3 regions of the Bacillus sp. EB V-12 genome follow, and region 3 is predicted to be linked to each of the others. Evidence: riboswitches for the same ligand, from Rfam matches in the RefSeq annotation. Region 3 holds a riboswitch; each other region holds the start of a gene.

Region 1 (8,065 bases), on a different contig from region 3:
TTTCATGGACAAGTGACCAAATCACACCGTTATATGCATCTGTATTATATTTCCCAACCAATAAAATATGTTGTGCGATTAAGCTTGAAGAACTTTCAATCGTCCATGAGCGATTAAACCATTCACTTAAATAAGAAATACCATATTCACTAATTGTAATCTGGCATACAATAGCTATAATTATTGCCACAATATAAGGAATATATATTCTGCATATACGTTTTAAAAGGTATGACCCATAGCTACTATAGTTTTTTTGAATAGATTCATACAAAACAAATCCGCTCAAAACAAAAAAGATAATAACTGATTCGTTACCACTACTAAAAATTAGACGAGCAGGCGTTTCTTTTAATAGATACACAACAAATGGTTTATTATCTTCATAACTGTAATTTTGAAATGCTGAAAAAATCATTAAATGATGACCGATCATTACTACTAATGAAGAAATCCCTCTTATAGAGTCCAATTCTTCGTATCTTTTCATCTTTTTACATCAACTCCTAATGAAATGATAATAATCATTTCAAAGCGACATCTTTATTCATATTCCTCTCCTTTCTTTTCATTCCAATTTTTCATATTAAAATGATTTTATAGTATAAATTTGAGTGTATTGTAACATTTTTTGTAATATTTTGAATAGAAAATCTCAAAAATTGGTATATACCAATTTCAACCTCGAAAAATGAGTAATATTGATAGAAAAACGCTATAAAAATATCTTGCATATTTACAAAATTAAAGAGCTGAATAGCGTTTTTTCAATATAAAATAAAAAAGATAGCCTACATAGGCTATCTTTTTTATTTTATTTAATTACTAGCACCACTATATGCTACATGTCGTTTCTCAATTCTCTCTTCAATTTCCTTCATATTTTCTTTATTATTTAATAGTGATTGTTTATTTTCAATTAATAATTGTTTAAAAGATTTTCTCACTTTTTTTCTCATTTTCATTGTCCTCCTTGGGGGATGGTTTATATAAAAGATAAAGAATTATCTGTGTGTCCTTATAATAATTGATTGTTGTGAATTCTATTTGAACTTCATATGAAAATCTCGTTTATTTTCTGACAACTTTGTGAACACGAAAAAATGATTATCTAAAACTATGTTGAAATTAATTCACTTCATGATAAAAGTTATTATTTTCATCAACTTTTATCATTATATCTTGTCGAAATATTTATATATTTAAAATTGAGTTCGACATAATTTTATTTATTATAATACTGTTTACAAAAACAAAAAGAAGGTGTCACCAAGTCAAAGTTCGACTTATGCAACATCCCTCTTCCCAAACTATTTATAGCATATTTATTAATATTTCAGGTCTTCCCCAATTCATTTCTTCACAAACAAATCTAAGTTTTTCTTCATCCATTGTGTGTAATCCTTCTTCTAGTGAACATGAAATTGGAACTTCACAGTGAATTTGGGCTAATTGTAACGAAATATTTAAGTTCTCTAAATCACTTTCAATCTTCGTACGCTGCGCTTTTGTTAATGATTCTACATTTTCTAGTACAGCGGATACTGTTCCGTGCTCTTGAATAAGCTTATACGCTGTTTTTTCACCGATACCTTTTACACCTGGATAATTATCACTTGTATCTCCCATGAAAGCTTTTGCATGGACGATTTGCCACGGCTCTACACCTTTTTCTTCCATGATTTTCTCCGGTGTGTAATATTCGTAATTTCCAATTCCTTTACGCAGAAGCATAACTGTAACGTTCTTATCAACAAGTTGAAGTAAATCTGTATCACCAGTTAAAATATAAACTTCAGCTTCATTGCAGTATTGTTTTGCAAGCGTACCGATACAATCGTCCGCTTCGTAGCCTTTCATACCGATAACTGGAATGGATAATTTCGCAGTCATTTCTTGCACTAAATCAAATTGAGGAATTAATTCTTCTGGTGGCGCTGCACGATTTGCTTTATAATTCGAGAACGATTCTGTTCTAAATGTCGTACTTCCCATATCCCAGCATGTAACGATATGTGTTGGTTCGATCGCTTGCGTAGCTGTTAACAAGTGTTTCATATAACCATGAATCCCGTTCGTAGGGGTTCCATCTTGTCGTTTCATAAATTGTCCGTAGACACTTGTTGCGTAAAAAGCACGAAATAATAGTGCCATACCATCAACTAATAATACTTTTTTCATAATTCCTCTCCTATTAAAAAAATAATAACCTCACGTTATCACGTAAGGTTATATAAATAGATTACCATTCTACGTTTTTGCTCAACTTTGTCTATTATACATTGTTTTTGTATATTTAGCACCATTAACACATTAAGACATTCTACTACAACAAGTATGCAATATGCCTGAATACGTATTTTTTCCAGTAGAAACAACGATAGCTTTTGCATTTCCACTAACGATATGCGAACCTTTAAAACATACATTTTCAAGCTCAAGTGGATTATAATCTTTCATCCGTTTTAATGGAATAAATCGTTTACGTTCAAGGTGATAGCAGCTCTCAAACTTCTCTATATTCGCTTCGTTTCCCGTTAACACAGACTCATTCACTAATAAATCATCTGCATAAATAATACGTACATCAGCTGGCACAGCATCTCCAGCCGAAAGAAAAATCATATCTCCAGGTACAAGTTCTTGCACTGGTATCTCCATCATTTTCAGTTCACTATTTAACCCTGTACTACTAGAACATTCTACTCTAGATACAGTAATCGTTTCACGTTGTAATTCATCACACACACGTTGTTTTGAAAAACCTGGAATCATGCCACCAAGCTTCATCATTACTTCTGCGAGAAGTGCTCTTTTTGAAGTTAGTTCATTTCGGCCATATACTTGAATACGTTTTTGCGCCTCTTTCATTGATAGTCCGTCTCTTGTTGTTTTAAAATATGCAAATACAGATTTTACATCTCTTGTTGCAATTTCAATTAATAAATCTTTATTTTTTTGGAGCATTGTTTGTTCTTTTATTGATTTTTTACTTAGTTTATATGACGTGTTACCCACAGTTTTGTTTGCATATAACATATTATCGTCTCCTCCTTTACAACATAGGAAGAAACGCTTTGTTTCTCAATTTATCCACTTTACTGTGAAAGTGTCTCGCGCTTTATAAACGCTACATTGTGATAAATATAGAGGGAGGAACAAATCGTTTCCTGCCTACATCATATATTTTTGATTTGAAGTATATGGGTAACGGAACCGAGTCAGAATTTGACATGCTCCTCACCTCCTCGTTTAATTTTATAGTTTATACTATGAAATTACTCATAGCTTGGTAACAAAAAAGACCCCTACCCTTAAGAGAGTAGCGGCCATTACATACACAAATAAACGATTTCTAATATAATTAGAAATCTACGGACCTCTCCCTCACCGAGTTTTAGCACTGTATAGCATAGGTACATTACCAGCTACGTTAAGAAAAACCTTAATTCGATCATTCCTGTTGACCCATTGGCGTCTCTCGACATTTTTGGGCAGTAGCATTTCTCTATACAGGAGCCTCACCTAACAGAGACTTATTTTCATTACATTGAAAATGTTACTCTTATTTAAAATAGATGTCAACCGTAGCCTACAATTTTTTCAAAAGGTATGGCAAACTAACATATATAAAGTGTAACTTTAATCAGTGGAGGTTTTGTTCATCCCCCACTGATTATTAGCCCTCACCAATCGGGCTTTTACGGGATAAAATAAAAAACTTTACGTTTAAACGTAAAGTTTTTAATAAGTTATACAACCAGCAATTACAATCCCAATTGAAATTGATAAAAACATAAGAAAAAGACCAACTGCTTGATTATCTTCTTCGAGACTTTTGTTTATATTAAAGCGTGGTGTAAGCCACTCAGCTAAATAAAAGACGATAATTTGAGCCAAAATCCCAACTGCTCCCCACGAAATCATATCAAGAAGTGAAATTGAATTAGCTGCTGTCGAATATAAAACAACAGCTAACCCAAGTAATCGTCCTCCAAGCACATAGCTTACCGCCTTATTTCCTTGAGCCATTAACTTAAATTCCTTTACTTTCGTTGTCACTTCCATCAAGAACAGACCTATACATAAAAGGCCGAGTGTTACTACTAAATATAATAAAAAATTAATCATTTTTTCCCCTCCTTTTTATACCTACCGGTAAATAGTACGATTCATTTCCTGTAATCTTTTCTCCCGCACGAATACCGATACTACTCGCTTTTCCAGCAATTAAAAACGAACCAAACACATATGACAGTTTCTCGATCCCTTTTTCTGTTTCCAAGGATACGACTGGCAGTTCGATATACTTTTGAAATATCGGCAGTGACGCTTTATATGTTTGGTGTGCATTTTGAAGCATAATATTTTCGTCTTTATCGCGAATCGTAATTGTATCTCCTTCTCTCCCAAATGAAGGTTTTTGAACGAAAGAACCTTTTCCTAAAAATAAATCTGGTTCTAAATATGTAGGTAACATATATTCTTTAATCCACTGTTGTTCCTCATTTGTATAAAAGGCCTCTTCTTCTGCTAACCCCCAAATAAGACACTGAATTGATTTTGGCTGAAGTAAAAATGCTGACAAAGGATTTATTATAAAAAGCTTTCCGGCTTTTACAAGTTGTAACAATTCCACACCTACCAAATCTCCTGTTTCAGGATCTTGATCCTCAATTAAATCTTCTATCGGATATGTTTGGCGATATAAAACATCAATCTTCGCCCCATCTTTATCGACTAGAGCATCCTTTGTAATTCTAAGTTCTGACATTGGCACTACTTTATTTTCAACATGGCATAGCTGACTTAAATACATAGTGGTATTCCAATCCTCGATATGTTCATGATGTGCTGTAAAAACAACATTTGGATTATCTAATCCCTTTGTCGCTTCCATTACTGCTTTCGTTACACCAGAAGATAGCAATCGTTCTTGATCCGAGTTTGGATCATCATAGCCTAGATTTCCACATACTTTCCCATTCATTTGAAAACATTCCACAATAAAAGTTGGTGTATCACTATTAAACTCAAGCATTTTGATTTTGTTATCCTCTGTTACAGCAAAATCAAATCGCGAAATTACAGATTCAGGATAGAGCCCTTTCATTCTAATGAAAGATAAACTCGCGGATGGAAAGCCAAGATCTAGAAGCTGTTCGTCACTTAAATTACGCAGCAGTCTAGCAGTCTTAAAAAATATTTTCCCCATTCGTTCAGTCGCTAAGTGTAATTGGTCCAAAGTCTGATTTGTTATAGAAAAAACATGAAACAAACTATACTCACATTCATATAAATCCGACCAAAAATCCGGATATTTTAAATAAAATTCTTTTCGATCCCTTATGTATTGCGACATATTTTAGCCCCCAAATCCTCCCTTTGAACCGCTTCCAATTCCACCTTTAAATTCAGCAGACGATTGATACGATTTAAACGCCGATGAATTTTTAAAAGTGGATTTATTTTGATAGTATCGCCCACCATAGAAATAATGCCCACGATAACCTGAACTACTATCATCACACTGCCATACCCCAAGTTCATCATCCCAATCCCAATCAGAACAACTATTATCATTTGGTTTTGGGGGAAGATCTTGTGCGCAACCAAATAAAGTGCCAGTCATTAAAGACGTTACGACACCACCTACTAGCCATTTCGTTTTTGTCACCTTCGCACTCCCCTTTTTAAATTCTATTCCTATTATATAGGATGGCATGATAAAGTAGAAGAAAAAGGAAGAAGAGGGATTAAATGCGCTTAGAATATCGACTTAATGATGAAACGAAAGGGTATCCTGCTTTATGGAACTACGCCAATATTTCTAATTCTGAAATTATCGCACGCATGACTTGTGAATATTTTATTAAAGAGAAAAATACTTATGTTGTTACTGCAACTTCGGTTGATCCAGACGGAACAGCAGTTATTTATATTCAAAAAGAAGTTTTCGCAAATGACCCTTCAGACCCTACATACTCCTACATCGGTTTTGAAATTAGAGAACTAAGTGAAACGAGTTCAAACATAGTAGATAGTCAAGATGTATGGAACTATGAAGAAATTTTACCATCTCTTCATTCAGATATTATATATATTCAGCGAGACGGCATGTCTATGGAGTTCTCCTTAGATTCAAGAGAGATTGATGAAGACAGAAAGTGCTACATTTATTACGGAAACTTCACAGGTGAATCAAGATAATATTGATATATCTATGCAACAAAAAAACCTTACGTATAAAACGTAAGGTTTTTATATAGCCCCACATATGCCGTTCTCTCTAGATGTCCATAAACCTGCTCTCACAGGTGGATGCTCTCACAAATGTTTGTAACTTCCTTTTTAAAAAGATGGCATGTTAGCTACATTTAAATATTGAACTTCCATATTAAACTTATTGGTTTAAGACATGCATAAGCTACGTACACCGTAGGAATTTTATATAAGGTTAGTTGAAATAAGACCCCCGCACGTGCCGCTCCTCGTAAATGTCCAAAAACCCGCTACTCGCAGGTGGATGCCCTCACAGTTACCGTACATCTTCCTCCACAAGGAAGGCTTGATGATGGTCGCTAAATATTGAGCTTCCGTATAACTAACATCGGTTTTAGACATAAATAAGTTACGTACACCGCAGGATGTATTATTTACTTGTCGTTATATTATCACATTGTTTCCAATGTGTAAAATACAAAGTTTTTCGAGCAATCTCTTGCTTGTGACCTTATTTTAATACAAATTATTTTTGCATGCAAGTGATTAATCTTCTTCTTTTGCAATTTGATTTTCTGGATAAGAAATCCAATCACTCCAGCTACCTGCATACAATTTAACATTTTGGAATCCAGCTAATTTTAATGCAACGATATTTGGGCACGCTGTAACACCAGAACCACAATATACAATGGTTTCCTTATCTTTCGAAAGATTTTGGAAGCGTTCTTGTTGCCCAGCTCCATTCTTAAATTGTCCTGATTGCAACATTCCATCCTTCCAAAAATGGTTTACCGCTGTCGGAATATGACCTGCTTTATGATCGACAAGTTCCTCGACACCAGCATAACGCTTTGGCTCTCTAGAATCAATTAATGTAACATCCGCACCTGCACGGATATTCTCTCTGACCGTTTCCATCGTTACAAGCATATGATCTTGTATGTTTGTTTTGAATGTTTTTCGTATAACAACAGGAATTTCCGTTGTTGTCGGTAGTCCATTCTCTTTCCAAGCCGGGAAACCACCATCTAATATATATACTTTCTCATGTCCTACATAGTTACATAACCACCATAAACGAGCAGCATTTGCACCGGCTTGACTGTCATACGCAATTACTGTCGTATGCTCATCAATACCAGCCTCCGAAAGCTTGTCTGCAAACTCCTCAATATTTGGTAAAGGATGGCGGCCACCATGTTCTGCTATAGGACTTGATAAATCTAAATTCAAATCAAAATATAACGCATGAGGAATATGTCCTTCTTCATACTTTTCTCTACCCCAATTAGGATTCGCTAAATCAAAACGACAATCGATTATACGGACATTCTCATCTTCTATATGCTCACGTAACCATTCGACTGTAACTATCATCTTTAACGACCTTCTTTCTTTTTCAAACGACTTACATACTCCATAACCATTTCTTCTGTAACATATTTACGCTGCAAGGTAACACCATTTTTTGCAAGATCATTAATTTGCTTCGTTACAACATTAATGACATCAACCGAAAATTCTTTCCCATTTGACGCAAGAGATACGGCAGCTTCAATAGCTGCTTCACGCTGTGCATCTAATTGTAAACATGCTTTTACACTTTCATTTTGTTTACGAGAATGTGCTGTAATTGCTTTATGTACTTCCATCTTCTCTTCCCCCTAAATAGTTATACGTTTTTATTCAATTCCATTGCAAGCCGGATCATATCACGACATACAATCCCATTTTCAATAATCTCTTCTTCATAATGCTTCGAAAAGTAATCAAAATCAATAGAAAAAATACGAAATCCACATTTTTGATATAAAGCAAGTTGTGAAACACTAGAATTGCC
Region 2 (8,065 bases), on a different contig from region 3:
ATTCTTGCTGCGCCTGCTGTATGTGAACTTGATGGTCCAATCATAACTGGACCGATAATATCAAATACTGAGCGATACTTCATCATAACTCCCCCTAAACCTCTATGAAAAAATTTATTCTACTATTCTATTAAGCTGCTACATCTGTCGCTTTTCCAGTTGTACCACGAATTTGTTCTGCTGTACGAATTGGATAGTTTTTGAATAAAAGTAATCCAATATAACCTGAAATAATACCAGTTATCATAATACATAAGAATCTTAGCATTATTTTCATTTAAAAATGATACAAGATAATCCAGAATAAAGTCTGGTAGCAATCCAAAGTTTAACACAGAAGCCATTGCAAGCATAGCATAAACAAGTGATATAACCATTGCTAATGCAACTAAATTTGCACCCGCTATTCCGCCTAGACTACCTGCTGATGTTCTGAACTCTTTTAAAGAGTGGTGTACCAATTAAATCTCCACCACCTTATTAATAAAAAGCTTCTACTAAGGAACTCGCAATAGCTACACTTGCTAATCATATCGTTTAGCTAAAAAGTGAAAAAGACTTATGACAAATAATAGTAATATCTTTCCTATTATAATTCTCGTGTTACTCTCTCATGATTTAGTCAACTTCACTTGTTACGATAATGACTAAAATACATGCGACTTATCATAAATTATAATCTGCCCTCATTATAGCTTGTTTTTTATAAAACGCTTACTTTTGTTGAATTTTAAAAGTTCTGAATAAAAGTCCATTTCTGCTATTTGTATCACTTGTATGTCATCTGACTTATATAACAGTTTTTCTAAATAATCATTATTTCGTATTTTTATCCTATATATTCAAACCATCCTAATTTTCTGTATCATCCAAGTATAAGTATAAAATAATAACAGTTTTATTTTTAAATTTTTTTAGACATAAAAAAATGGTAACCCGCTGTTACCATTTTTTACAAAATAATTATTTTTCTACTGGGAATGATTTCAAATCTGTCGCTATTTCTGTATTAGAAAACAACTCTCTAGCCTCTTTCAATAATTCCTTATATGTATCTCCTTGATAGCGAGAACTAATGTGAGTTAATATTAGTCGCTTCGCATTTGCCTGAAGTGCAATGCTCGCAGCTTGCTTAGATGTAGAATGAAAATAATCATACGCTTGTTGCTCATCTTCTGCTGCGAAAGTCGCTTCATGGACAAGTACATCTGCATCTTGCGCAAGCTCCCTACTCGCTTCGCAATATCGCGTATCACCTAAGATAGTAATAATTCTTCCTTTTTGAGGTGGGCCGATAAACTCATTTCCATTTAATATCGTGCCATCCTCTAATTCAACTACTTCACCATCTTTTAAACGTTTAAAGATTGGACCTGGTTTCACACCCATCTCAAGCAACTTATCAACTAAAAGAGCACCTTGTATATCTTTCTCTACAATACGATATCCAAAGCATTCTATACCGTGTGACAATCTTTTCGTTTCTACATAAAATTCATTATCTTCAAATACGGTACCTTCTTCTGTTATCTCCACAACTTCAAGTGGATATTTCACATGTGTCGTACTTACCGATAATGCCACTTCAATAAATTGTTTAATTCCTTTCGGTCCATACACCGTTAAAGGCGTAGTTCCTCCTTGAAATGAACGGCTACCTAATAAACCAGGCAATCCAAAAATATGATCGCCATGTAAATGCGTAATAAATATTTTTTCAATGCGGCGCGGACGTACAGATGTATGTAATATTTGATGTTGCGTGGCCTCACCACAATCAAATAACCAAGTTTGTCCTCGTTCTTCTAACAATTGTAAAGCAATTGCTGAAACGTTCCTTCCTTTTGAAGGAACACCTGCACCAGTTCCTAAAAATACAAATTCCACTTTCTTTCCTCCAGCTCTAAATATACTCTATCTCTCATCTTACGGAATGTTATTTCAAATGGCAAATTGAATTTACATAACCAAACATCTAGACAACTATATAACACGAACGTTATACTCAAAAAATTTAGCTATCGTTCGTGTTTTGTGTTAAAATAATTATACTACATTTTAAGGGAGCGTTTTATTATGAAAGAAGTATTTCGTTTACAAACTGATTTTTCATCTTCATTTGATCGCTGGGTAAGTTCTTTCGTGTCTGATCACCCAGCACAATTAGAATGGACAACTTTAAAGGAATTAATCCATGAATATACAACATCACATACAAATGATACGTTACCAGCATATATTTCTTCAGCTTTAACATATTACGCCCAACGCGTTTCAACTACAAACAGTTCAGAGATTGTTATTTTTGAAAACCCTACAATCTCGTAATCTATAATAAAAAAGCACTGGTTACAGTGCTTTTTTATTTATACTTATTTAACAAATGATCATATTCCATCCAAAAGTCGGTATACATACTTCGCTCAAACTCATTTAAAATTATCTTTTCACTTGATTTATTGAATAATTCTTTTGCCTGTAGCGCAAAAGAAACAATTTGTTTTCTATATTCATTTTCATTTACTTCTATATGAAGCCCTTCATAGTATATAGCCTTTTGATCAGTAGAAATAACTTTGACAAAATCCTTTAAAACCACATTTTCACCTATATGGTTTATAGTCCAATGAATTGAAATTGGGCATCCTAACATGAGCATAGTGCCACATCCGTGCAAAATAAGCCCCTCTTCATTTTCAATATCACAAATATATTCTTTATCTAAAGTTCGTAACAGAGCTAAAGCTGATTCACTTATTCCCCATTCCTCATCCATACCTGTTTGTGTAATAATCGTTCCATCCACATTTAAATAAATTTCCCCGTGAGAACATAAATCTTCCTGCTCATTAAACAACCACTTTTGATTCTCAATATTTATAATAAAATTTTGTGGTACCATTACAAATTCCCCTTTTATAAAAATATTTATTTTTCATATTATTTATAATCAATATCATACATTTCATCCCACATATCTATTATAAATCCGTTTAATATTTTAAAAACACAGATAAAAAAGATATTGACACTACAATTTTACAGTGCTAACATTCAACATGTAATTGAATATGTTCTCTGTTAGGTGAGGCTCCTGTATAGAGAAACGCTGCTGCCCAAAAATGTCGAGAGACGCCAATGGGTCAACAGGAAAGGTCGGAATGAAGGCCTTTTTTAATGTAGCTGGTTTCAGTACCTATGCTATACAGTGCTAAAACTCAACGAGGGAGAGGTGCATGTATTTTGTCATACACAAAAACTGTTTTTATTTATGTCTACTAACAGTCTTTGTTGTGGACTCTTTTAACTGCGAATTCAGACCTTTACTCGTTTTGAGTAAAGGTCTTTTTACGTCTATATGCACCTTACTATGAAACAAACATAGCATATTCAGAAACTACTAAATTGTACGGAGGTGAGGAACAGTTGGCAATTGATGATTCGGCCCAGATACCCATACGTTTTACATTCATATTTCATCATGTAGGTAGGAAAGAAACTGTTCCTCACCATTTCAAATAGTTAGGTAACAGATTGTTTCCTCCTTCATGACAGAGGAGGAACTACCGATGTTTAATTTACAAAGACAAGAAACAAAGCATGCTTATGAGCAAGATAGCATGAAAACAAATAACGAATTATTAGTGGAGGTTGCAACACAAGATGTAAGCTCTGCGTTAAAACTTTTAGAAACAACACAAGATGGATTATCTAAACAAGAAGCGTCTCGTAGACTTTCTTTATATGGTCCGAACGAAATAGCTCATAATAAAATGGCACCGTGGTACATTCAATTTCTGTCGGCATTTAAAAATCCATTTATTTTCGTTTTATTAGCTCTTGGAGCACTCTCCTTTTTCACGGATGATATGCAAGGAACAATTGTCGTATCTGCAATGGTACTACTTAGTGCAACAATTCGGTTTTCCCAAGAATTTCGTTCTCAAAAAGCTGCCGATAAGTTAAAGGCTATGGTTCGAACAACTGCGAGCGTATTTAGAATAAATGGATTTGTACATGAAACAAAAAATGTAACGAATTTAAATCGAAATTACACAACAGAAATTCCAATTGAGGAACTTGTACCTGGCGATATCATTTCCCTTTCAGCCGGTGATATCGTTCCAGCTGATGTGCGTATTGTATCCGCTAAAGATTTATTTGTTAATCAATCTTCTTTAACAGGGGAAGCACTTCCTGTAGAAAAATACGAACACTGCTACCATACAGAAAATAAGCATATCTTACCGACAAACATGAAAAAAAATTACAATCCACTCGATATGGAAAACCTTTGTTTCATGGGAACAAATATTGTAAGTGGTAGCGCAAAAGCTGTTGTCATCTCAACAAGTACCGATACGTATTTCGGCTCTTTAGCCAATAAGGTAATTGGAAAGCGTGTAGAAACAAGCTTTGATAAAGGTGTAAACAAAGTAAGCTGGCTCTTAATTACATTCATGCTTATTATGGCACCTATTGTCCTTCTCATTAATGGATTCACAAAAGGTGATTGGCAAGAAGCTTTCTTCTTCGCTATTGCCGTCGCTGTCGGCCTTACACCTGAAATGTTACCGATGATTGTAACTGCTAATTTAGCTAAAGGTGCCGTTAACATGTCTAAACAAAAAGTAATTGTAAAACAGCTAAATTCTATTCAAAACTTAGGTGCTATGAACATTCTTTGTACAGATAAAACCGGAACTTTAACAGAAGATAAAGTTGTCCTTGTTCGTCACTTAGATCCCAAGGGAAATGAATGCAATCGCGTCTTGCAATTTGCCTATTTAAATAGTTTCTATCAAACTGGATTGAAAAATTTAATAGATAAAGCTGTTATTAAGCATACAGAGGAAAACAATACATTTAATCCATCAGCTTTTCAAAAGCTAGATGAAATTCCATTCGATTTCGCCCGCCGGCGTATGTCAGTCATCGTAAAGGATATTTCAGGTGAACATACAATGGTTTGTAAAGGTGCCGTAGAAGAAATTTTATCAATTTGTAACTACACTGAAGTGGATGAAAAAATCGTTCCACTCACCGAGGAAATACGTTCAAATGTCAAAAAACTAAGTGAGACACTAAATAGTGAAGGTATGCGGGTTATTGCTGTTGCTTATAAAAAAGATAGAAGAATAAATGATACAGAGTACGCAGTAAAAGACGAAACTGATATGATTCTCGCTGGATATATCGGCTTTTTAGATCCACCGAAACCATCTGCAGCAGCTGCAATTCAAGCATTACAAAAACATGGTGTACAAGTGAAAATTTTAACTGGCGATAACGAAATTGTTACAAGAAAGGTTTGTATAGAAGTTGGATTAGATATCTGCGAACCAATCCTCGGTTACGAGATTGATTCTTTACCAGATAAAGCATTAGCAAAACTTGCCGAAGAAACGACTGTATTTGCGAAGCTTAATCCCATGCAAAAATCTCGTATTATACACGCATTACAAGGAAATGGAGACACTGTAGGTTACATGGGAGACGGCATTAACGATGCTGTAGCATTACGTGAAGCTGATGTCGGAATATCTGTTGATACTGCTACTGATATTGCGAAAGAAGCTTCCGATATTATTCTACTCGAAAAAAGTTTAACTATATTAGAAGCAGGGATTTTAGAAGGACGTACTACATTCGGAAATATTTTAAAATATATTAAGATGACAGCTAGCTCTAACTTCGGTAATGTGTTTAGCGTGTTAGTAGCAAGTGCTTTCATTCCTTTTTTACCGATGCTTGCCATTCATCTTTTAATTCAAAACTTACTTTATGATATTTCACAACTTTCTATTCCATGGGACAAAATGGATAAAGAGTTTCTAGAAAAACCACGAAAATGGGATACTGCAAACTTACGAAACTTCATTATTTGTATCGGCCCAATTAGTTCTATATTTGATATTATCACATACGTAGTCATGTGGAATGTATTTGGTGCAAATACACCGAGCGAGCAATCATTATTCCAGTCCGGTTGGTTTGTCGTTGGGTTGTTAACACAAACTTTAATTGTTCACATGATAAGAACACAAAAGATTCCATTTATTCAAAGCACTGCATCAACACCAGTCGTTTTATTAACCGCTCTTATTATGGCAATCGGGATTTATATTCCATTCTCACCACTTGGTGCAGCCGTTGGTTTACAAGCATTGCCACTTAACTATTTCCCTTGGTTAGTAGGAATACTATTAGGCTACGCTTTTTTAACACAATTCCTGAAAAAGCTTTATATTAAAAAGTTTCATAGCTGGTTGTAAAAATAAGAATGAGTGGGTATCCCCCGCTCATTCTAAAAAACATAACACATATTATATATGGAGGTGACCATGATGGTATGGTACGACATTGTATTCAGGTTAGTTATAGCAATTATTGTAGGAGCTTGCATTGGAATGGAAAGACAATGGAGACACCGAATGGCTGGGTTACGGACAAATGCTCTCGTATCACTTGGTGCCTGTATAATAGGAAAGGTGTCATGATTTTACTACTTCATGACACCTTCTACATAAACTTATTTTCTAACTTTTGTTGAAACGACTTCTCTTGCTTACGTAGTAGTTGACTACCTCGTTGTAAAATCGGTGTTCCATACTTATCGTTAATTTGATCAATGACAGCAAGTAGTGGTTCTTTTTTCGCATCCTCTTCAAATGAAAATAAATCTAATTGTTTCACCGATTCTGTCTTCCACTCTATTTCAGTAGCTGTAACACCTAGTAAACGAACGGAATCACCATCCCAATGTTGCTTCCATAAACGGGATGCTGCTTGAAAAATATCGCGTTCTTCCCAAATTGCATTTTTCAATTGCTTACTCCGTGTTACTGTTCGCCTATCATGGTATTTAATCATAATTTGAATATTATAGCTGACAAGGGTTCGCTTTTGTAATCTTTTACTCACTGATTTTGATAACCGTTCTAACATATCAAGTAATTCTTTCTCTTCATCCATATCCTTTGAAAAAGTCATCGAGTTACCGACACTTTTATGTTGGCCCATTTGACTCGGATCCACTTCCCTATCATCCGTACCTTTTGCACGCTTTTGTAAATCAATACCGTGCTTGCCAATTTTAGCGCGAATGATATGCTCGTCTCCCTTCGCTAACTGTTCAATTGTATGTATATGAATTTCATTTAATTTTTCAGCTGTTTTTTCTCCAATCCCATGCATTGCTTCAACTGAAAGTGGCCAAATCATTTCTGGAATATCACGTTTTCGAAGTACGGTAATACCGAGAGGTTTTTTCATATCAGAAGCTGTTTTTGCTAGGAAAAGATTTGGAGCGATTCCGATACTACACGGAAGCTGCAACTCTGTTAATAGTGCTTGTTGAATCATCTTTGCTATTTCAAGAGGCGAACCAAGTGCGTAGCAATCTGTAATATCTAAATATCCTTCATCTATTGAGACTGGTTGTATCTTTTCTGTAAAACGAGAAAGGACTTGAAACATTTGAAATGAAGCTTCGCGATATAATGTGAAATTAGGACGCCTTACAACTAATTGCGGGCATAACCTTTTCGCTTCCCAAAGGGGCATCGTCGTACGTATTCCGTATTCCCTCGCCTCATAACTACATGTTATAATAATTCCTTTTCTCTCTTTTTCATTTCCAGCAACCGCTAATGGCTTTCCTTGTAATGATGGATCATGAGCAATTTCAACAGATGCGAAAAAGCAATTCATATCTACATGTAAAATAACACGACCATTTTTCGGATACATTTCTCGCATAGTACTCACTCCCTAATCAGAACGTTCGTTCTTTTATTATATCAAATTTTGCACAATAGTTATAATAATTACTTGTTCTTTTTTATAATCGATATAAATCGAAACTTTAATCAACTCTCACTAATCGGACTTTTACGGGCAGCAGGGCCCCCACCTAACTTCTTTACTTTCGCTGAATTTTGAGGTGGGGGTCTTACTGTCCGGCAAATAGCGGGATAAACTCAACTATACATTCCTTGTAGTTATATTAATCATTGCAATTAATTATTTACTACTTCCGATTTTCAATATGAATACGTTAGGG
Region 3 (8,065 bases):
TAAAGTTCAATCTAACTATAATAAGTAACAGTATTCCAAAATCAAGGGGTGAAATATGGATAATTTACCCATTATTAAATTAGGTTCCACAGGCTACTACGTAACCGTACTCCAATTAAATTTAATTGGCTTGGGAGTAAGCTACGAGAAACCTGCAATTACCGGCTTTTTTGATGAAAAAACACTTAAATGCACAAAAATTTTCCAAGACAAAACTAAATTAAAGCCTAATGGGATAGTAGAAGTTAATACTTGGAAATCATTATTTGAGAACGTAATATTAATACAAAAGAAGTTACAATCTATAGGGTTTTATTTTGGACAACTTGATGGAGTATTTGGTTTATCAACTACCCAAGCCACACAAGAATACCAAAAAGAGCAACATTTATACCCTTCTGGAGATATTACACCGAGAACACGCCACAAATTATTTAATCCCAATTCTCAATCTGAATTTTATACTAGCTCTAATCATTTACAATCCTTACATCCATATGTGGAGATGTTGGCTAATGAATTTCTTCAATTAACAAAAACTAATGGCTTAGATGTTCGAATATACTCGGTGTTTAGGAGTTGGAGTGAACAAGATAGGTTATTTTCTTTAGGTAGATGGAAACCGGGTAAAAAGGTTACAAATGCTCGAGGCGGGGAATCATATCACAATTGGGGATTAGCTTTTGATGCTGCACCTTACGACAATAACTCTATACCCTGGGGTGACATCAAAAAATTCAAGCAAATGGGATATATAGGAGAGAAGCTTGGTTTAACTTGGGGTGGACGCTTTACTACCATAGTTGATTATCCGCATTTCGAATATTCTTTTGGATTAAGTTCTTGGGATCTCCTTAACGGTATTACCCCTCCTATTTTGAATATATAGCTTTTCATGTAACTTAAATTAGATCAAGAACTTTTCTATTCATAAAGAAAAAAACATCTTCCAATTGAGATGCATGTACAGCATTAGGCAGATCTGATGGAAGCAAGTTAATGAAAAATCTCAATAGTTGAAATTAGATGTGCTTTCGGGTTAATAGAATCTGAAAATGTAACTGTATTAAAAATAACACTAATCTATTTGTGAATTTTATCAAATAGATTAGTGTTATTTCCATTTCTCTTTCTCTGTTTTGTGTACTGACATCATTTCGCAAATTTTATACATCCATACGTTCTACGGTTTTGAAGCTTAATTTTCCTCAATATAATCCCATTTAATATAGTTTCATGTTGATTTTACTTTAGGTGCAATTATTAGTTGTTTATTTTAAAGTGAAAATATTCCTTTATATAGGCAATTCATAAATTATTTTATATATTTGTACCAATTTCATCTAATGTTTTGGGATTTATCTTTACCCCATCTATTGTCATCTTTAATTTTTGCTTCGAATTTGCTGTTACCACCCAAGCATTTGGTAAATAACGATCTTCATGAGATAATGTGGAAGGCGAATTTATAACTTTCCCCCCTAAATATAGGGTAGCAGAAGAACCTCCATCCATAGCCATTGCATTTATAGCACCTTTTTCATATAGAATATCTTGACACTCTTTTAACGTAGCCCCTATACTATGCGTCTGTCTACCGTCAATGACTAGAAACATAATTGTACCATCTTCTTTTTGGGCCATAATACTTCGCGGAGCAGAGCCCCAACCACCGTCTCCTTCTGTAATCATTTTTTCTCCATTAACAATTAACTGTGGCATAAATCCAGCTGCGGAAACAACTTGTTTATCCAAAAGTTGTTGGGTAGAATAATTTCCTGTTATCATTTGTCCAAACTTTGTTAAACCCGTAATAATTGTAGGGGTATTTCTATCCATATTCGTATCAATAGCTTTCCCATTTTCTATTACTATTCCAGTTGCAACATTTCCTCCACCTCTTCCTGTTTCATCAGCAAATCCACTTGCATTCACAGCAACAAGTGCATGATTACGCTTTGCCATTACGCTAATTTTTTCTCCTCTGTTAGCGCCCTGTGTTCCTTGATGGCTAACAAGTTTAACATTGAAGGGATTACTAATAGTAACTAATTTCCCTTCAAAAAGAAAGCGACTATTTTTGTTACTTTTAATCGTTTCTACATCAATTTCTAATGGCTGATTTTTAAATTCTTCTAATCTTTTTCCTGCTATTTTTTTATAAATATGCTCATCACTATTTGACCATTTCGGATGATTAATTCTATCTTGCAATTTATCTAGTTCCTTTTGGGATAGGAATGTATATTTCGCATATTGCGGATGCTGAGAAGTTAGTATACTCCCAGCCATTGTTATGCGAAGCTCTCGACCATAGCTAGTACCAAATAATATGCCTATGCCAATAAGCATGAAAATAGACAATAGAAGCAAAATTCGTTTGAAGATTTTTCTGAGATGTTTCATAGTTTTATCCTCCAGCATTCATTACATTCAATAAATCCATTAAAATATTATTTATCTAAATACAAAAGTGTTTGATTTCCTCATGCCTGAATTCCCCACTATACTTTAGCAATTCAGGCAAAATACTTATTCCGAATTTCGTTTTTTTAGTGTATTTTTATAAATTTAATAACGTTTTTGCAACCATGAAATAAATTACTAATCCTGTTCCGTCAACAAATGTTGTAATAAATGGACCTGAAACAACTGCAGGATCTAGTTTTAATTTTCTTAGAATTAAAGGTAAAACAGCTGCTACAAGAGAGGCCCAAATAACAATAAATAATAAAGTAATTGCTACAACTTGTGCAACTTCTGTTCCAACTCCTAACATATAAGCACGAGTGAGCCCAGCTATTCCAAGTGCAAGTCCGAGAAGCATACCTATTGCAAATTCCTTTTTCATTACACGGAAAATGTCTTTAAATTTGACCTCTCCAATACCGATTGCACGAGTAATTGTTGCTACAACCTGTGTTCCTGTATTCCCACCAGTACCTACTAATAACGGAACAAAGAAAGCAAGAGCAACTACAGTTTCAATTTCGTCTTCAAAATACTTTAATACTGTACCTGTATATGCCTCAGCAACAAAAAGAAGTAATAACCATGGTAGACGTTTTAAGAAAATGCTCCAAATGCTAGCTTCAAAGTAAGATTGATTCAACGGTTCACTTCCGCCTAACTTTTGAATATCTTCTGTAGCTTCTGCTTCCATAACATTCATTACGTCATCAAATGTTATAATACCAATCATTTTATTATTTACTGTTGTTACAGGTATTGCTGCTAAATTATAATTCAGTAGCTTTTTTACAACTTCTTGCTGGTCAACTTCAGCTTGTACTGAAATTACCTCTTGAATCATAATAGTAGATAATATCTCTTCATCTGCTGCTAGTAATAACTCATGTATGGAAACGATTCCCTCAAGATAACCATGACTATCAAGAACATAACTATAAGATATTGATTCTACATTTTCAGAATGTTCCCTAATGTACTTCAATGTCATTTTTACTGACCAATTTCCTCTAACTGCAACAAAATCACTTGTGACAAGACTTCCTGCCGTTTCAGGTTTGAAAGTCATCAATTTTTTTACGTTATGTTTTGTAATTTTATCTAGATGCGCCATTAATTTAGCTTGTTTTTCAGGATGAACCGCTAGAAGTAAATCTACTAATTCATCAATCGGTTGTAAATTTAGTAACTTTTTAGCTTTGTTTTCAGATAAGTGAATTAAGATATTATATTTTTCTTCTGCACTCATATATTGAAGAATATTAGAGCTTTTTAATACAGGAATCGTATCTAGCAATATGACTTGATCTTCAATTGAAAACCTTTTTACTTCTTGCGCAACATCATACGACGGAAAACGTAAAACTTGCTCTGCATCCAAATTATTTTTGGTTATAAGTAATTCCTTTAATAATTTCTTCATGTTAACTCCTCCTCATATTGCTAAGGGAGACTCTAGAGTTTCATGAGCGGTTTTGTTTTATTTTATCTGTCTTAAATTTTTTATTAGATCAATAACAGTTACATTGCAATCAATTCATTAGTTAGAATTACCTCCTTTTTGAATATAGACAAGATAAAACAAATAACATTAAACAGAAAAACCTTTACTCAAAAAGGAGTAAAGGTTTTTTACAATACAAATAAATGATTATTAAGACAGCTCTGCCAAAATCACAGAGGTGCCTTTCTATCAAATCGTATACCACTCCCTCGTTGAGTTTTAGCACTGTATAGCATAGGTTTTTATAACCAGCTACATTAAGAAGGGCCTTAATCCGACCGTTCCTGTTGACCCATTGGCGTCTCTCGACATTTTTGGGCAGCAGCGTTTCTCTATACAGGAGCCTCACCTAACAAAGCTTATTGAATTACTTCAAAATTTAAACCAGAATTTAATATTTGTCAACTGACTTTCAATTCCATTCATAAAAAATCTTTTATAGAAAATGAAATTATATTTTATTATAAATTTAAAATTCCTCTTAAAAAACATAGAATTCAAATAGATTTAATTCGAACAAACGTTATAAAACATATGAACCTTATTGTTTTTAATCAAATTCCAACTTTATAACAGAAGATGAATAATTAGTCATTCTGTATATCAAAAGAACATTCTTAAAAAAATCTTCTTTTATGATTAAAATCTTCTTTACCATTTATCAAATTTATATGATTAAATTACTTAATCGAACTATACACTACAAGTCGAAAATATGTATTTATACGAAATGATTACATACATTTTCGTACATCATTTCTCAAAGGGCTATAAAACAATAAAATATATAAAATTAGCAATACGGTTACTTGACAATCAAAAAAAATATATTTATGCTTGCCACACGAAACAAATACATAAAATTTATATTGCTGAACCTGTTAGGTGAGGCTCCTATACAAACACAGGCTATTGCCCAAAAATGTCGAAAGACGCCAATGGGTAGAACAGGAATTGTCGGATTAAGGCTCTTCTTAAGATAGCTAAGTAATGAATTTTCATTACTTTACGTTGTATAGTGCCAAAGCTCTACTAGGGGGAGAAAAGCCTTATTTAGTCATGCCATTTTAAATCCCTCTAGTTAAATACTAGGGGGATTTTTGCGTAAAAAAAACAGGGAGTAAGCGATAGAATCTTCCTAAACACAAGTCATATTTATTAATTGACGAGAACAAGATTCTATTCATTAGCAAATGTAATATTATGTTTTGTTTTAAATCAGGAGGATATTAAAATGAAAAAAATATTAAAACTCGATTATCTATTGCTCCTTCCTCTATTCATAACATGTACTTTAGGTATTGTCATGATGTATAGTGCAAGCTCCATTGTCGCTGTCCAACATTATGGTTATAACAGTAGACATTTTGTTGATTCTCAATTAACAAAGCTACTTTTAGGAACAATAGGGTTAATAGTTTGTGCTTTACTCCCATATGAAATATGGAAAAAACGAATAATCTCTATCTGTATTATGGTTGGGGGGATTTTTTTATTAATTATGGTTTTATGGAAAGGAAAAGTGGTAAATAATGCTCAATCATGGATCTTTGGAATACAGCCAGCTGAATTTCTTAAATTAGGAACAATACTTGTAACAGCCCGTTTTTTTGCACTACGACAAGAACAAGCTAAAAATAACTGGAGTAGTATGGGAAAACTTTTATTTTTTTTAGCTACAATTTTTTTTCTTATCTTTAAACAACCAAATTTAGGATCTGCACTTTTAATATTAGGTATAGGTTTTAGCATATTTCTTTGCTCAGGAATAAATATAAATCTACTAATCAAAAGAACTACCATCGGTTCTATTTTATGGTTACCTATTTTATATTATTTGATTCAATATAGTTTATCAGAAGTTCAAAAGATACGTATTACTACGATTTTCAATCCCTTTGTTGATGCGCAAGGAAATGGATACCAGCTTGTAAATTCTTTTATTGCCATTGGCTCTGGAGGAATCACTGGTCGTGGATTTGGAAATAGTATACAAAAAACAGGTTATCTTCCAGAACCACACACTGATTTTATAATGGCAATAGTTTCTGAAGAACTAGGATTTATTGGTGTATTTATTCTATTGGCTGGAGTTTTGACTATAGTACTTCGCTCCTTAAAAATTGCACAATTATGTGTAGATCCATTCGGCAGTTTTATAGCGATTGGTATAGGATGTATGATCGGTATGCAATCTGTTGTAAATTTAGGTGGTATTACAGGACTATTTCCTCTTACAGGTACCCCATTTCCATTTGTAAGTTTTGGTGGAAGCTCTTTAATGGTTAATTTAATAGCAATAGGAATATTAATTAATATTTCAATTTTCAACAAAATTAAGTCTAATAATTAGAATATATATTATGTAATATTTTTTAGAAAAATATTACATTCAACCTCATTGAGTAATCTATATTTAAAGAATTTCTAATTAATTTTTTAACTGTATGAATACAAATATCTATGTTCATTTTAATACGAAAAAAGGCAAGCATAAATTTATGCTTGCCTTCCGTTCTCAAAATCAATTACACCTAAAACAACGTGTGGTTAACCAAATTCAGATACTGTCTTCTAAGCCCTATTTTTTATTTTTCTAAAACAATTCCTGCTATTTCATTAGCATATTTTTTAGAGTCAAATTCATCATAGTTACTTAGTACCACAACAGACAAATATTCTTTTGGAAACCGCATGAAGTGTGAGCGGTAACCTGCCCAACTTCCTGAATGTTCCAAGTATCGAAAGTTAAAACCTTCAACAAGCCTTAACCCAAAAGCATAATCTTCATTGTCAATAATTGTATCCCCAGTTGAAGAAATTTTCGGACCTATTTCGCTCATTCTTTTAACGAGATTTTTTCCACCAACGGTAACTGTAGTTAAATTTTCTCCCCATTTTACCAGGTCTTCAACTATTGTATGAACTGCCCCATCCCCTGTATGTTCCCAAGGGCTTTCATAGATTTTATATGTTCCTTGCTCATTCCTCGAATATCCACTAGCAATTGAAATAGTAGTTGGGTAGCAATCCACAATCGCTGTGTCTTTCATGTGTAAAGGTTCAAAAATACGTTCCTTTACAAACTGACGTAGGGACTTGCCACTTACCTTCTCTACCACTAGTGACAATAAAAAATATCCTGTATTGCTATACTCAAATTTTGTGCCAACAGGGAACCTTGCAATTTGATGCCCATTAAGGTGTTTTAGCGATTCTTCCACAGTTAATATATCAGTAAATTCAATATTTTCTGCTCCAGCCAATGCCATATAATCAACTAGTCCACCAGTATGATGAATTAGATGTCTCAATTTTAAATAGTTACAATACTTGTATTGCTTCAATAATATATAATCATTCTTAAGAATGTCATTGAAATGTATCAATAGATTCTAGTGTAGCAAAATAAATTGTGCTATGATGTGAGCAAATATAAAGCTATCTAACGGAGGGATTCACATGCCGCATGTTGTGTTTCGTGGAATTACTACTGAACAATTAAAACACATAAGCAAGCCATTAGTAGAAGAGCTCGCAGAGATTTGTGAGTGTGATACGGATAATTTTACGTTGGAACTACCAAGTTCTACGTTTGTATTCAATGGAGAAGAAATAGAAGCGTTTCCTCTTATTGAAGTGAAATGGTTCGAGCGTGGACAGGAAATTCGTGATCGAGTTGCCAAGGCTATTACTACATATATAATGGATTTTGGACTTCCAGAAGTAGAGGTTGTATTTACGGTTTTCACAGAATCAGCGTATTATATTAACGGGAAGCATTGTGCAAGTTAGAGCTATTTGAAAGATTTTTGTAACATTTATAAGGGGTAGAACCACGCTATCAAGCTAACTAGACAAAATACCCCCTAAAAAGAAAAAGGCGTTATTCTTTCTGAGAAATCATAGGAAAGGATAACGCCTTTATATCAACATGGGGTATAGCCAAGATACGTGTAAAAACAGGCCATAGACTCACATTTATTTCCAATTACTTTTAAAATCAGCTATTATATCCCCATAAAATTACAGCTTATATGATATTTAGCTAATTGTCTAAAGAAAATGTATGCATAGCTTTGCTGTGTGTTT

What was found. Region 3 has a riboswitch for magnesium ahead of mgtE (magnesium transporter). Riboswitches for the same ligand answer to the same signal wherever they lie in the genome.
Region 1: another riboswitch for magnesium. It lies ahead of ACZDYH_RS10735 (P-type ATPase actuator domain-containing protein); the one in region 3 lies ahead of mgtE (magnesium transporter).
Region 2: another riboswitch for magnesium. It lies ahead of mgtA (magnesium-translocating P-type ATPase); the one in region 3 lies ahead of mgtE (magnesium transporter).

What each region holds. Positions count from the first base shown of each region.
Region 1 covers NZ_JBUXJL010000002.1:779,988-788,052, reverse strand. Annotated here, with positions in the region: gene ACZDYH_RS10750 (acyltransferase family protein) at 1-490, opposite strand, end outside; gene ACZDYH_RS10745 (FbpB family small basic protein) at 819-959, opposite strand; gene ACZDYH_RS10740 (5'-3' exonuclease) at 1,315-2,181, opposite strand; gene ACZDYH_RS10735 (P-type ATPase actuator domain-containing protein) at 2,314-3,039, opposite strand; M-box (ykoK) riboswitch at 3,375-3,540, opposite strand; gene ACZDYH_RS10730 (DUF350 domain-containing protein) at 3,745-4,131, opposite strand; gene ACZDYH_RS10725 (glutathionylspermidine synthase family protein) at 4,124-5,362, opposite strand; gene ACZDYH_RS10720 (hypothetical protein) at 5,366-5,677, opposite strand; gene ACZDYH_RS10715 (hypothetical protein) at 5,761-6,210, shown strand; RNA gene ssrS (6S RNA) at 6,265-6,448, opposite strand; RNA gene ssrS (6S RNA) at 6,470-6,652, opposite strand; gene ACZDYH_RS10700 (sulfurtransferase) at 6,769-7,602, opposite strand; gene ACZDYH_RS10695 (YpbS family protein) at 7,605-7,877, opposite strand; gene ACZDYH_RS10690 (GNAT family N-acetyltransferase) at 7,898-8,065, opposite strand, start outside.
Region 2 covers NZ_JBUXJL010000001.1:496,644-504,708, reverse strand. Annotated here, with positions in the region: gene sdaAB (L-serine ammonia-lyase, iron-sulfur-dependent subunit beta) at 1-83, opposite strand, end outside; gene rnz (ribonuclease Z) at 964-1,887, opposite strand; gene ACZDYH_RS02695 (DUF3932 family protein) at 2,077-2,328, shown strand; gene ACZDYH_RS02690 (hypothetical protein) at 2,363-2,902, opposite strand; M-box (ykoK) riboswitch at 3,071-3,236, shown strand; gene mgtA (magnesium-translocating P-type ATPase) at 3,570-6,275, shown strand; partial or broken gene ACZDYH_RS02680 (MgtC/SapB family protein) at 6,348-6,482, shown strand; gene ACZDYH_RS02675 (DNA polymerase IV) at 6,523-7,761, opposite strand.
Region 3 covers NZ_JBUXJL010000017.1:18,215-26,279, forward strand. Annotated here, with positions in the region: gene ACZDYH_RS27705 (peptidoglycan-binding protein) at 56-889, shown strand; gene ACZDYH_RS27710 (phosphodiester glycosidase family protein) at 1,321-2,406, opposite strand; gene mgtE (magnesium transporter) at 2,564-3,892, opposite strand; M-box (ykoK) riboswitch at 4,172-4,337, opposite strand; M-box (ykoK) riboswitch at 4,844-5,020, shown strand; gene ACZDYH_RS27720 (FtsW/RodA/SpoVE family cell cycle protein) at 5,208-6,326, shown strand; partial or broken gene ACZDYH_RS27725 (serine hydrolase domain-containing protein) at 6,562-7,290, opposite strand; gene ACZDYH_RS27730 (DUF1904 family protein) at 7,436-7,768, shown strand.